3 regions of the Oceanobacillus sp. FSL W7-1309 genome follow, and region 2 is predicted to be linked to each of the others. Evidence: riboswitches for the same ligand, from Rfam matches in the RefSeq annotation. Region 2 holds a riboswitch; each other region holds the start of a gene.
The links. A riboswitch is a leader RNA that binds a small molecule or an ion and turns the genes downstream of it on or off. The one in region 2 is predicted to bind S-adenosylmethionine.
Positions count from the first base shown of each region.

Region 1: it holds a riboswitch for S-adenosylmethionine, as region 2 does, so the genes downstream of both, NST46_RS13875 (methionine biosynthesis PLP-dependent protein) here and NST46_RS19630 (methionine ABC transporter ATP-binding protein) in region 2, are expected to answer to the same signal.
Region 3: it holds a riboswitch for S-adenosylmethionine, as region 2 does, so the genes downstream of both, NST46_RS21090 (cyclase family protein) here and NST46_RS19630 (methionine ABC transporter ATP-binding protein) in region 2, are expected to answer to the same signal.

Region 1 covers NZ_JBBOBX010000002.1:249,726-254,767, reverse strand. Annotated here, with positions in the region: gene NST46_RS13890 (hypothetical protein) at 1-208, opposite strand, end outside; gene NST46_RS13885 (type IA DNA topoisomerase) at 375-2,534, opposite strand; gene NST46_RS13880 (hypothetical protein) at 3,050-3,199, shown strand; SAM riboswitch class I at 3,556-3,667, shown strand; gene NST46_RS13875 (methionine biosynthesis PLP-dependent protein) at 3,743-4,861, shown strand; gene NST46_RS13870 (aminotransferase class I/II-fold pyridoxal phosphate-dependent enzyme) at 4,858-5,042, shown strand, end outside.
Region 2 covers NZ_JBBOBX010000002.1:1,425,907-1,430,948, reverse strand. Annotated here, with positions in the region: gene NST46_RS19650 (arsenate reductase family protein) at 1-288, shown strand, start outside; gene gcvH (glycine cleavage system protein GcvH) at 392-772, shown strand; gene NST46_RS19640 (toprim domain-containing protein) at 1,210-1,566, shown strand; gene NST46_RS19635 (thioredoxin family protein) at 1,642-1,956, shown strand; SAM riboswitch class I at 2,173-2,275, shown strand; gene NST46_RS19630 (methionine ABC transporter ATP-binding protein) at 2,423-3,454, shown strand; gene NST46_RS19625 (methionine ABC transporter permease) at 3,444-4,112, shown strand; gene NST46_RS19620 (MetQ/NlpA family ABC transporter substrate-binding protein) at 4,182-5,039, shown strand.
Region 3 covers NZ_JBBOBX010000002.1:1,719,167-1,724,208, reverse strand. Annotated here, with positions in the region: gene NST46_RS21095 (5-methyltetrahydropteroyltriglutamate--homocysteine S-methyltransferase) at 1-1,000, opposite strand, end outside; gene NST46_RS21090 (cyclase family protein) at 1,022-1,774, opposite strand; SAM riboswitch class I at 1,874-1,976, opposite strand; gene NST46_RS21085 (MBL fold metallo-hydrolase) at 2,157-3,095, shown strand; gene NST46_RS21080 (CBS domain-containing protein) at 3,157-3,894, shown strand; gene NST46_RS21075 (3'-5' exonuclease) at 3,920-4,534, shown strand; gene NST46_RS21070 (acyl-CoA synthetase) at 4,704-5,042, shown strand, end outside.

The DNA.
Region 1 (5,042 bases), 1.2 Mb from region 2:
CAAGCATCTGTTTAAATAAAAGGGGATGTTTTTCCTGATCTTTGTACAGCTTATCAACCATTCCCATAAAATGTGAATCATAACTATGGAAAGAAGTATCAGCAGAAATACTTTTACTGCTGCGATATACTTTACGGTTGCTCGCATTTACCCATATTAATGTACCATAACCCAGGTTCTCCTTTGTACTTACGATAACTTTTTTCATGTTCGTCATCCTGTCCCGAGGAAAATTAGCATCGCAAATATAATTCTCAAGATCTCCGTTTATAGAATTATGCTACCTCTACTATTAAGTATACACCATTTTCCACTTAAAAGCTTAAAAACTGATAATTACACATTTTCTTTACGTCCATTTTAGATTTACTTAGTTAAAATTCCATTTTCCAGCTATAATAATCATTGTTGTTATTTTTTTCATAGCTTAAATAGGCGTTAAACTTTTTTCCACCTTTACTTGTAAGGCCTTTAACAAAGGCTTTCTTTTCTTTTAATAACATTTTTACCATTGTCTTCGTCGGCTTTTTACGCATCGAAGCTAAATATTTATCATTTTTCCAAATCACAAACGTACAGCCTTTCTTCCAATTGCTGCAGCCAAAAGCTTTAAAACCGTCTGTCACCTTGCCGCCACATTGTGGACAAGTCCCTAAAACTTCATTGGTTGCGCGCGATGAGGTTACTTTGTTAATAATAACGTCCTCTGCACATTTAATTGATTCAACCGACTCCGTTGTAAAATGAAATACTAGTCGAAGGAACTCTTGCTTGCTCGCTTTTCCTTTTTGTATATCAGACAATGCTTTCTCAAGACGTCCAGTGAATTCCAAATCAAAAAGGTTTTTAACCGGAAAAGTCTCAACAAGGCGCTTGCCAAGCTCTGTACAAAGTAAATTTTTACTTTCTGTAGTAATATATCCTACATCCTTCAGCTTTTTAATCGTCTCTGCTCTTGTTGCAGCTGTCCCGATACTAAATCCGGTTAGAATACTACCCATTAGCTCTTCACTTTCATCCTCTTTATAACTTTTACCACAGGTCTCCATAACACGAAGCAATGTTCTTTCCGTATGATGCTTTGGCGGCTTCGTTACATGCGTAGTGACCTCAGAGCCAATTAATTGAACATGTTCATTTAAGCCCACAAACGGAAGAATCGTATCTTTTGATTGTATTTTCTCAACTTTTTTCCAGCCTTCAACAAGTTGCACTTTACCTTTTGAATGAAAAAAACCACGTAGATCCGTTTCTAAAACTTTCGTGACCAGCTTTGTCTCCTCATATATAGCTATTGGCATAAACTGCATTATAAAACGGTTTTTTATTGCCGAATATACAATTCCTTCATCTGCTGAAAGTCGTTTCGGTTTTACATATGTTGGAATGATTGCACTATGGCTCTCCACTTTCGCGTTATTAAAGACACGCTTTGTTTTCATAAATTTGATTTCATCTTCATATGGGAGGTCCTCGGAATGCACCTTTAACACGTGGGCTGTTTTCGCAACCAGACTTTCTTCTAAAGCAATACTAGAGGTTCGCGGATATGTAATCAGTTTTTTCTCATAAAGTGATTGGGCCACCTTTAGAACTTTATCAGACGTCCATCCCTTATATTTATTCGTTATAAACCCCTGCAGATTGGATAAATTAAATAAAAACGGAGGAAATTCTTTTTTCTTCTCTACTTGCTTATCTATAATAGTTGCTTGTTTGTTTTGAATCAAATTGTGGACTTCTTCCAACACTTCTTTTTTCTTAAACTTTTCATCTTTATTTTCTATATAGATTCCTTCATATTCATGGTTATCTTCAGTCTGGAACGTTGCAGTTAGTTTAAAATAATCCTCTGGCTTGAAATTAGCTATTTCTTGATCGCGATCATAGATGATTTTTAAGGTTGGTAAGAGTACCCTGCCTATATTCAACGCCTTGCTTTTTCCTTGTTGATATTTTAACGTTGCAACAGAGGTTAGGTTGATACCTATAACCCAATCGGCCCATTGTCTGCTAATCCCTGCATCTCGCAATGGTTGCATTGCATTGTTCGGTTTGAGGTTTTCTAACCCTTGCAGCACTTCATTCTGTGTCCATTCGTTTAAGAGCAAGCGAAATACACTAGCTTTCGGCTTTACTCCACCTCGGTAGATAATACTGTCCCCGATTAGCTGCCCTTCCCGGTCGTAATCACATGCTGAAATAATTGCTTCCAGATCATTTCGTTTCATTAGTGAATGGATTATTTTTAACTGTTTTGCAGCTCCACCATCTGTTTGTGATCGATTCCGAGGATTGCTTTTTACTTTATATTTAAATTCAGAAGGGATAAAAGGAAAATTATCCATTTTCCAGCTTCGCATTTTTCCATCATAGTCTTTCGCATCGTATAACTCTACAAGATGCCCAAACGCCCAAGTAATGATATAGTTGTTTCCTTCAAAATAGCCATCTTTCTTCGTTTTTATTTTCAATGCGTCTGCAATGTTTTTTGCGACGGATGGTTTTTCTGCTAGTATTAATTGGACTCCCAATTCGAATTCATCCCCTATCCTTTAACTCCATATCTATTAATTTTCCGTTATTCTCGTTTAGAAACATTCGTTCGATATACTATTATGCCATAGATTACACTTTTTTTCTAATTGATTCCTATACCGAACTTGGCTAAGAATAGATAGGCTGCATTCAAATACTGTTATATTTTTTTCTGCACCACTACAAAGACATTTTTGCGATCCGTGAAGTTATTCTGACGAGCCCAATCTTCTACCATATACGTAAAAACTAGATCTTGCTTTCGTTTACTTAACATTTCTTTGTCCTCTGGATATTAGATTGAATACATTTCCTTCGCAGTTAGATTTAAAGCCATAACAATATTGTCATCTATCTTTTCAATCAAAAGGCAGATATAAGTAATACATCATACTTTTTTCATACACAAAAATATATTAGGTTTTTATTACGCTTATATTTTCCAAGTGAATGGTTAAACTAGCCTCATTGGTGTAAATAATCACCACAAATTTTCACAGGAGGGGCGATAATGTCTGAGGAAAATAAAAACCGAAACAAAGATAAAGGAAAACAAAACAATCACAATAAACATAATAGGCAAGGCAATAATACGGAATTCGCGAGTGAAAATAGTGAGTTTCTAAACTTAGACAATAAGAAAAACAAACGTAAAAGGTAGCATCTTTAGAACAAAAGCGGAAGCATCCGATTTAGCGATGTACCTACGACACCCCGAACTTCGGGTGGTCCGGCGGGTCGAACATTCCTACGAAAGAGATAAAGAAAGCATCTCCCTTTGGGCGTAGTCTAGTTTTAATCGCCCATTCTGTTACATGGTGTCAGTGCCCGCTTTCACCACAGGGGGATAAGTGCGACTAATCCTCTGGCACATAAAGCTGAGTCAATGGTTAAATGTTAACTCAGCTTTATGCTTTACGAACGAAAACAATAAAACGAAATGCCTCTTGCTTTTTTCAGATTTCTAATGTAAGGTATTACTAATATAATTTCGAAAAATTACATAAATCTATTTAATTCTTATCCAGAGAGACGGAGGGACTGGCCCTTTGATGTCTCAGCAACCAGCCGATAGCGGTCCGGTGCTAATTCCAGTAAGCAACTATCCAAGTTGCTTAGAAGATAAGAAGAATGCTGTGCTATTAAGAGCAATCTTCTTATCTGAGGGTTGCTCTTTTTATTTTTTCTATTGGAGGCTAAAAAAATGACAAACAACAGGTTACAAACGAAATTCGTACAACTAGGAAATAAGAGTGATGAAAAAACAGGCGCAATTAATCCACCCATTTACTTATCTACTGCCTATCAGCACAAAGGCCTTGGACAGTCAACTGGATATGATTATACAAGAACGAAAAATCCTACCCGAACTATTTTAGAGGAAGGTATTGCTGACTTAGAGACAGGTGATTCGGGGTTTGCCTGTAGCTCGGGGATGGCAGCTATTCAATTAGTACTATCCCTTTTCCGTTCAGGTGATCATATCCTTGCACCTGAAGACTTATATGGTGGTACCTATCGGATTTTCGAACAATATGCAGAAACCTACCAAATTGAGACTACTTACGATACGTTTGAAACAGTTGAAAAAACGGAGCAGTTAATTAATGAACGTACGAAGGCTCTTTTTATCGAAACACCTACAAATCCATTAATGCAGGAAATTGATATTCTTAGCTACGCAACATTAGCCCAGAAGCATAAGCTTTTACTCATTGTTGACAATACCTTTTTAACACCTTACTTACAACAGCCACTACAGTTAGGGGCAGACATTGTTATCCACAGTGCGACCAAATATATTGGCGGTCATAACGATGTACTAGCTGGATTAGTTGTTGCAAAAGGAACAGAAATCTGTGAAAAGCTATCCCAGAATCATAATGCTACTGGTGCGGTACTCTCGCCTGTTGACTCTTGGCTACTTATTAGAGGATTAAAAACATTAGCGCTCCGTGTTGAAAGACATGAAGAGAATGCAAAAAGCATAGCAAAATTTTTAAATAAGCAACCAGCAGTTTCAAATGTATTTTATCCAAATAAGGGTGGAATGCTGTCTTTCTCTCTCAAAGAGGAACAATGGGTCGATCCATTTCTATCTTCATTAAATTTAATCGTTTTTGCTGAGAGCCTTGGAGGTGTAGAAAGCTTTATTACCTATCCAACAACGCAGACACATGCTGACATACCAGAACAGGAAAGAATTCGTCGAGGCATAAGCAATCATTTACTCCGATTTTCTGTAGGTATTGAGCATGTTGAGGATTTAAAAGCAGATTTACAACAAGCACTATCCAAATTGAATGAGGAGGATGAGAAATGAATCAAGTGAAGCGGCATGTGGAAACGAAATTCATTCATGGATCACAGAGAGGGGAAACAAGCACTGGAGCGGTAAATACGCCTATTTACCTTTCATCTACTTTTCACCAAAACAGCTTTGATGCGTTTGGTCCGTTTGATTACAGCAGGTCAGGAAATCCAACACGTCAGGCATTGGAGGA
Region 2 (5,042 bases):
CATAACATCGATTATACAAGTATACATATTGTAGAAGAAACACCTACAAAGGAAGAGTTGCTTGAATTGATTTCCAAAAGTGATTTACCTGCTAAAAAGTTCTTTAACACGAGTGGAAAGAAATATCGTGAGTTAAATATTAAAGAGAAAATAATGGATGCAAGTGTAGAAGAAATGGCAGGAATCCTTGCTTCAGATGGAATGTTAATCAAGCGTCCGATTGTCACAGACGGGTCAAAGGTGACAGTTGGATTTAAAGAAGAAACATTTCAAGAAAATTGGCTCTAGTTATTATTAATGAATAACCTTGGGTTCAAATTCAAACAAAGACTAGAAAAATACAAGGTTAAATTGTATAGTTAAATTGGAATGAATTAATGGAGGGATTACAATGAGTTTGCCACAAGATTTGCTGTATTCAAAAGAACATGAGTGGGTAAAAAAGGAAGACGGAAATGTACGTATCGGAATTACTGACTTTGCCCAAGATGAGCTAGGCGATATCGTTTTTGTTGAGTTGCCTGAAGTAGGAGACGAAATAACTGCTGACGAGCCGTTTGGTAGTGTAGAATCTGTAAAAACAGTTTCTGAATTATATGCTCCAATCAGCGGGAAAGTTGTCGCAGTAAATGAAGAATTGGAAGATAGCCCAGAATTTGTAAATGAATCTCCATATGAAAAAGCATGGATGGTTGTTGTTGAGCCCTCTGATGTAGCTGAGCTTGAGCAATTATTATCTGCAGATGCATATCAAGAATTAACTGAAGAATAATGCCCAAAGGCTAACTTACGCGTGTGAAAGTGTATAGTTAGCCTTCTTTCAATCATATAATGTATGTAAATAGATGCTGTTCAAAAAGTCCGGTGAAAATGAAACAATGAGATAGGTGTTCTTCGATTAACTCCTGACACGTGCTGTGTAGACCGTTGAAGTCACCGCTTCCTGTGGAACACGTTGGCGAAAGAAAACTTCCTATGAAAATTGTTCACGTCCCTGTAGAAGTTCGCATTCTGTTCAAGCTCTATACTTACGTATTAATTGCATTCGTTCCGTGACGAGAGTAACAACGTCACCGAACCTCGACACACACAGGACGTGTTCGTGTTGCGATAGGACATTGCAACTTTACCCGATCTCGGTCTTTTCATCCTCCTTTTGAACGCGAATTACGTAGGCAACTTTTTTGCTTGCATAAGGAGTGCTCATGTATGATAACTACTGAGTTTGAAAAAGTGATTATTGTCGAAGGGCTTACAGATAAGAAGCAAATTGAAAAAGTCATCAATGATGAGGTTACTATCGTATGTACAAATGGTACATTCGGTGTAGAACGATTTGATGAATTACTGGAAACATACGAATTGGATGAAAAGGATGTGTTTATTCTAGTTGACGAGGATAAATCTGGAATGAAATTGCGTAAGCAGCTGGCTCGTGAGCTACCGCATGCGGAGCATATTTACATTAGCAGTGAATATCGGGAGGTTGCAGCGACACCAGAGAAAATACTTGCAAGCACACTACTGAGTAAACATTTCTCTGTTCATCCTATATTTTTATTATAGTGTGTGTTCAAAAAAGAGGATATTTACCGGGTTTTTTGAATATCCTCTTATAGATTGAACTTAAGGTGGTTAAAAATGCAGCAAATAACAGAAAAAAGTTTGGAACAGGATCGCATGTTAATTTATATTTATACACCTTTTTGTGGAACATGTACGGTGGCAAGATCAATGCTTGCTAAAATCGAGTCTGTTCATGGAATAGATATCTTTTATGAGATGAATGCGTCCTTGTATCCTGAATTTATGCAAGAAAATAAAATTGAAAGTGTTCCATGCCTTTTAATTAAAGAAGGTAATGAAGTGAAAGAAAAAGTTTATGCCTTTCAATCGACAGGTAATATATATAATTATTTGATGATATATAAGCCAGAATTATTTGCCACTCATTAAGGCTCTAATATCCCCCCTATCTATGCGTGAGAGAGTTAAAATTAGAAGGTGGGGAAGGGCTTGGAGTCATACTCCTGTGGTACTATCATGCAGTGGAGAGAAAAAGCTCTTGATTGAAGTTTCACTTTAACAAAAGTTAATCCTATTTAGGATTGACACGCGTATTTTAGCATGCTACTATAGTGTCACTGAATTGCTAAATCAAATACGATCTATCTCTTATCTTGAGCGGTGGAGGGACTGGCCCTTTGAAACCGCGGCAACCTTCAATCTTTTGAAAGGTGCCAATTCCTGCAAAGTAAACTTTGACAGATGAGAGAACGTGAGACTTTTTAATGATATGACGTCTTTCTGTTCTCTTACAGAAGACGTTTTTTGTTTTTTGGTTAAAAAATGTATTGCAGCATTCATACAGTAAAGAATTTGTTTATAGGCACAAAAGTTAGAACGAAGAGGAGGACATAACGTGATTTCGATTGAGGGTTTACGTAAGGTCTTTAGACTAAATAATGATGACATAGCAGCTGTTGATGATTTGACCCTTACTATCCCTGACGGTGAGATATTCGGCGTGATTGGGTACAGCGGTGCAGGGAAGAGTACATTCGTCAGACTGCTTAACCGATTGGAAGAACCATCATCAGGACGAATTGTTATTGATGATGAAGAAATAACGACACTTAATTCAAAACAGCTTCGCCTTGCAAGACAAGGAATCGGCATGATTTTTCAGCACTTCAATTTACTTTGGTCAAGAACGGTAGAGGCAAATATTGCATTCCCACTTGAAATTGCAGGAGTCCCAAAGCAGGAGAGGCAAAAGCGAGTACAGGAACTCATTGATTTGGTTGGCCTTGGTGGACGGGAAAAAGCTTATCCATCCCAATTAAGTGGTGGACAGAAGCAGCGTGTTGGAATTGCTCGCGCACTTGCGAATAATCCAAAAGTGCTGTTATGTGATGAGGCAACCTCTGCATTGGATCCAGAAACAACGAATGCGATTTTGAATTTGCTGGTCGACATTAATAAAAAGCTTGGATTAACGATTATTTTGATTACACATGAAATGCATGTTATTCGAAAAATCTGTAACCAAGTAGCGGTCATGGAACAAGGACGGATTGTTGAACAGGGAAATGTGCTTGATGTGTTTACCCATCCCGTACAAGACGTTACGAAAAAATTTGTTCAGCAAATTATGGGACCAAGTGACGAAGAGGATGATATAACCAATATTATTGAGAATAATGCAGATGGTATTATTCTTAAGCTTCAATTTTTAGGTGAGGCTACAAATCAAACCCTTATAAGCCAGCTGGCAAAGCGTTTTGATATTGATTTAAATATTTTACAAGGAAAAATCACCCAAACACAAGCTGGCGGATATGGCACATTATTCGTACAGGTTATTGGCGAACAAGAGGAATTCGATAGAGCATTAAGCTTTATACAGGAACAGACCTCGGTCGAAGTGGAGGTTATCCGGGATGTTAGCTGAGTTATTCCCAAATATTAAATACGAGGATTTAGTTGAAGCAACTTACGAAACATTTTACATGACAATTATTGCTATTATTGGTACATGTATTTTCGGTCTATTATTAGGATTGCTTCTATATTTAACGAAAAAAGACGGCATCTGGAAAAATAAGTATATTTATTTTGTTGTAGCGGCTCTTGTGAATATATTTAGAGCCATCCCATTTATTATATTGATCTTATTGCTATTTCCATTTACCGATTTCCTTATCGGAACGATTCGCGGACCAAATGCAGCACTGCCCGCATTAATTATTGGATCAGCTCCGTTTTACGGGAGACTCGTTGAAATCGCGCTTAACGAAGTGGAAAAAGGTGTAATTGAAGCAGCCAAAGCGATGGGGGCGAAAACACGTACGATCATTTTCCGTGTTCTACTCCCTGAATCAATGCCGGCACTCGTATCAGGCCTTACGGTTACCTCGATTGCATTAATTGGGTATACCGCAATGGCAGGTGCGATTGGTGCAGGTGGTCTTGGAAACTATGCGTATTATTTTGGATTCCAACGACGTGATTTTGATGTTGTATTTCTTTGTACGGTCATTATTGTAATTATCGTGTTTATTTTCCAATTTATTGGGGACTTTATTACAAACAAGCTTGATAAACGATAACATTATCAATAGATGAAAATAGGAAAACCTATTTCAATTATAAAAACAAGATGGAGAGGAAGAAACAGAATGAAAAAGCTTTTAGCCCTGGTAACATTCGCACTTGTACTTATATTAGCTGCTTGTGGCGGTGGAAATGAATCAGAAGATGGAGCCGATAATGGTTCGTCAGAAGGAACCGAAGAAACAAATGAAATCACTGTAGGTGCTTCAAGTGTACCACATGCGGAAATTCTAGAAGAAGCTCAGCCATTACTTGAAGAACAAGGTGTAACACTTCATATTGAAGAATATCAGGATTATATATTGCCAAATGATGATTTAGACAATGGCACGTTAGATGCGAATTACTTCCAGCACATTCCGTATTTGAATCAAACAGTGGAAGATACAGGATATGAAATTGAATCGATTGGAGCTATTCACGTAGAACCAATGGGTGTTTATTCAAAAGGAATTGCATCAGTCGATGACATTGCTGATGGAACTGAAGTTATTTTAAGCAATTCTGTTTCCGATCATGGACGGATTTTGACTTTGTTTGAGCGGGAAGGTTTGATTACTTTAGATGAAAGTGTAGAAAAATCCGCTGCAACAATTGACGATATTGTTGAAAATCCTAAAAACTTAGTTTTCTCACCAGATTATGATCCGGCACTACTACCAGAGCTTTATAATTCAGAAGAAGATGTGCTTGCTGTTATCAACACAAACTACGCAATTGGTATAGGTCTTAACCCATTAGAGGATGCATTGTTTGTTGAAGACGAAGAAACTGACTATTTAAACGTTATTGCTGTAAGGTCTGAAGATGCTGATAAAGAAGCATTAAAGAAACTGGTTGAAGTACTAAAATCTGAAGAAATCCAAAACTTTATGATGGAGAACTACGATGGTGCAGTTCTACCAGTGGAAGGCGAAAAGTAATTA
Region 3 (5,042 bases), 290 kb from region 2:
GCGGACTTAAAGCTATTTGCTCCAACGGTACATAGTTAGCAGCTTCCTGAATGCGTGCTTTCAATGCCTCTTTATCTTCAAGCTCACCAAATTTAGATGTTACAGCGCCAATGACTACTTGTGCACCGCCCTCTGGGATATACTTCAATGGCTCAAAGGTTCCAGAACGGTCATCATCATATTCTAAGAAAAAGCCATCTACTTTTTCTTTTGCGAATAATGTTGGTGCAATTTTTGCGTAGCTTCCTTCAAACGCCCAGGTAGATTGATAGTTTCCGCGACATAGATGTGTTGTTACAACTAAATCCTCTGGTTTATCTTCTAGCACACCATTAGCAACACGAAGCGCTAAATCGATTAAATATTCTCTTGTTAATTTACTATCATTAAATGGAATCGTATCAGAGCTCAATCCTGCAATATAGACATCATCTAATTGCAGGTAACGACAGCCAGCATCGTAAAATGCTTTTATCGCATCACGGTAAGCGACGATAATATCATGTGCATATTCCTCAATGTCTGGATAGACATCTGCATTCCGAATCCCAGCATTGAATAACTGATTTGGACTTGGAATCGTTTGTTTTGCGACAGCCCTGTCACCAACAATTTCTTTAAACTCAATAAAATCTTTGATGAATGGATGGTCTGGGTTAAATGTTATTTTTCCAACATTGCGCACGTCGTATTTTTCCGTTTCCACGTCCACAAATTTAAATCCATGATCTGGTACATAGCCTTCAATACCAATAAAATGCTCTAAGAAATCTGTATGCCAAAATCTTCTGCGAAACTCCCCATCGGTTACAGCCTGAAGGCCAACTTCAATTTGTTTATCAACCACTCGCTTAATTTCCTCTGTCTCAATCGTACGAAGCTCACTTGCCGGAATAGCTCCTTCTTTAAAATCCTTTCTCGCTTTATGAACCCTGTCCGGTCGTAATAAACTTCCTACGTGATCTGCTTTAAATGGTGCTTTAATTAATGTTTTCGTCATGAAAATCCCTCCATATTTTTATTAAGGTAATATTGCAAAAGATCTTACTGGGAATCCAGTTGCTTTTTCTGGTTTGGCAACGATATTAAAGATATAAGCACCTTTTGTTGGTACTTTATCTAAATTGGTTAGAAGCTCGATTTGGTATGTATCTTGCTCCAGCACATAATACTCGCCAATGAGTGAGCCATTCTTTCGGACATCGATGGAGGAATCTGTATCAAATGTTTCATGACCGACAGCATTTACGTTTCTTTCTTCAAATAAAAATCGCAATGCGTCAATTCCCCATCCAGGCAAGTGACTATTACCAGCTTCGTCCTTATTTTCAAAAGCAGTTTTATCTGGCCAACGTTTACTCCAGTCGGTTCGTAACGCTACAAATGTACCTGCTTCAATCTCACCATTTATTGCTTCAAATGCTAGAATATCTTCTTTCGATAAGGTGAAGTCATTATTTTCTAAAGCTTCCTTTGACTTATCGATCACCACAAGCGGTAAAACAAGTTCCTTTAATTCAAGCTCTTCAAGATAACGTTGATCCTGTACAAAATGAATTGGTGCATCAATGTGTGTGCCGTATTGTCCAGGAAAGGTAAATCGTTGTGCGAAAAAGCCATCATCATGTGTGAAAAGTGTTTTGAATTCGGCATCGTCAAATGCTGCGAAGTGTGGTGAGTTTGGCCCGAATGTGTGCGTGAGGTCTACCCAATTTTTCTTTTTCAGTAATGCAATTGCCTGTTGCAATTCTGTTCCTGCTTGAACCGTTGCCATTTAATCCCCTCCAGTAGTTTTTTAAAACTTCTTTAAAGAAAAGAAAAAACCTCTTCTTAAAAATAAGAAGAGGTTAGGCACCGTATCGTCTAATATCTCTTCTTATCTTCAAGCAATCATTGCTTCTGGAATTGGCACAGTACTTAAAAAGTCTGTTGCCGAGGTATCATAGGGCCAGTCCCTCCACCTCTCTGGATAAGAAAGTTTTTTGTATGAAATTAATAATTAGAGTACTCCATACGATTCTGAATGTCAACCATTAAAATTAAGAATATTACATGTAGCGTGAAAAAAATTGCAAAAGTTAGAGATTCTTGCAATCTAACTGATCAACGCTAAAATTAATAGTATAGAAAGAGCTTTGTACAATGGGGATGATATTTTGTTAGTTAATGTAAGTGAGGGTATAGAAAAGCTAGTCGTTCGTTTTCCAGGAGGAATGCAAGAGGTAAATAGCTATCTTGTCAAAGGAGAGAATGGCTATACCGTTATTGATACAGGGATTTATTCAGAGGAAGCAATTGCGACTTGGGAAGCGCTATTTGATACTGGTGTTGAAGTGAAAAAGGTTGTTTTAACACATACACATCAGGACCATATTGGTCTAGCGAGATGGTTTCAGGAGAAAAAGGGAGTTCCCGTTTACACATCGAAACTCGGGTATAAGGAAATGCTGAAACATCGTGATAAGAAGAAAATTAAAGAAAATCTTGCTGATTTGCTTCATATGCATGGGGGGCCGAATTTGCCTGGCAGAATAGGTAATGATTCCTTTATCTATGAATTTGAACCAGATGGATTCTTTGATGAAACTGATACCATCCTGTTAGGGAATCAGTGTTTTGAGGTTGTTTGGACACCGGGTCATGCTCCGGATCACTATTGCTTTTATCAAAAAGACAGGAAGCTAATGCTGATTGGCGACCATATTTTAAATAAGATTTCTCCTGTAATCGGTTTGTGGACAGGGGAGGAATTCAATCCATTAAACGATTATTTTGCATCCGTTGAGCGGATGCAGCATTATCCGACAGCATTAGCCTTACCAGGGCATGGTGAGAATATCCATCGCTTGAGTGAACGTGTACAAACATTGATTCAAGGACATGAGCGTCGGTTAAATGAGGTTGAAAGCATTGTGAAAGCAGAGACTTTGACAGCAGCCGAAGTGTGTGAAAAAATTTATGGCAGCCTAAAATTTAGTCACTTTGTTAGCCCATTTATGGCGACTTTAACAAGACTAATATACTTAGAGTCGATGGATAAGATACACCGATTTTATGATAATGAGAAAGTTTATTTCAGCATTAACCAGTCGTAATATTTGAGTGTACGAAATCACTGGTATGTAGAAGAGAGAAAACGAATAAGGAGGGCGGAAAGTGAATCGTGTTAACAATCCGATACTAAAACAAAATGAAACTGTCGTGCATCGAAACTCAGATCGTTTTTTGACGGCGTTCAATCGAATCGAAAAGGGCTTAAAAGCTTTGCTTATTAAGAAAGAAATGGGGTTTTCAAGAGCTGTTAAAGTCCTGGGTAAATCAAATGCGTTGATAAAACAGTTTCAAGATGACCTGCTTGAATTTGCTGAGTTACGAAATGCTATTGTACATAACAAGACGGATCTCATGTATACTATTGCAGAGCCACATGATTCCGTTGTAGAACGGATAGAAGCAATTGAAATTGAACTTTTAAAGCCTAGAAAAGTAGACCCGCTTTTTATTCGTAAGGTCGTATGCTTTCAAGAAACCGAGCCATTATCGAATGTACTAGAAGTCGTTAATAAGCAAGGGATTACGAAGTTTCCAGTATACAGTGGTAATGTGTTTCAGGGGTTAATTACGCATAAAGGAATTACAAAATGGTTTTCGAAAGGTATCGAAAATCGATTAACCTCTCTATTAGATGCAAGATTAGTAGAGGTCTTGGAATGTGAAAAAAGGGATAACTTTAGATTCATATCAAAGGAGACATCTGTATATGAAGCAAAGGAAATTTTTAAGGAGCAAATTGGAAAAGGCAATCGATTGGAAGCATTATTGATTACAAAGGAAGGAAGCTCCAGTGGTGGACTAGTTGGGATTGTTACCAATTGGGATATTATGGAGATTTGAGTATGCAATACGAAAGGGGACAGCTATGGAGTTTGTAGCAATAGACTTTGAAACTGCTAATGAAAAACGTTTTAGTCCTTGTGCGGTTGGTTTAGTAGTAGCCAATGAGCATGGCATAATAGATGAATTCTACAGCCTTATCAATCCATTAATGGAATTTAAATCATTCAATACGTATATTCATGGGATTACTGAGCATGATGTTGCTGATGCTCCTACATTTGCAGAGGTTTGGCCGACATTGCGGAATTACTTAAACGACCACCTAACAATCGCACATAATGCAAGCTTTGATATGAGTGTGATTCGCAATACACTTGATTATTACAAGCTCTCATATCCTGACATGGACTACCTTTGTACCGTAAATATCGCTAAAAAGCTTTGGCCGGAATTGGAGAACCATAAATTAAACACACTTGCTACCTATCATAACCTTCAGTTTGAACATCACCACGCACTAGAAGACGCTAGAGTCGCTGCGCAAGTGATGATTCAAGCATTACGGGATACCAAAACAAACTCTCTTGACCGTTTTTTAGAAAAGTGCAGCATGACAAATGGAAAAATTTATGACCGTGGCTATTATCCGCCAAAAATGAAACGTGTAAAAGGAAGTACAAGACTATATTTAAAGTAAATTAAAAATGCTAGAATATCTGCAATGATTGTTCTAGCATTTTTTTATGCTTACGAATAAATATACTTGAATGAGTACTGCAACTTGCTATCTTTAATTAACTGAATTAAAATAATAGATAGAATATTCAACAGGCTTGCCATCATGATACCATTGAGGGAGTGGTAGGATGAATACCAATACAAATGTACAATCTGATTTGGATAAATTGCTGCAAAGAGCAAGAAGAAACACATTAGGAGATTTATTAGCTCGTACGAGAGAAAGAACCCCGACTAAATTTGCATTCGCTTATCAAAACAAACGGTTAACCTATGAAGAGCTTGATAACATTGTTAATCAGACAGCACATGCATTTTTAGCAGATGGCATGAAAAAGGGAGATATGATTACGGTCATGTCTAAAAACAGCCTTGATTTTATTGTAGTAAATTATGCGCTTGCACGAATTGGAGCGGTTATGATTCCAATCAACTATATGCTTAATCGAGAAGATGTGCAGTATATT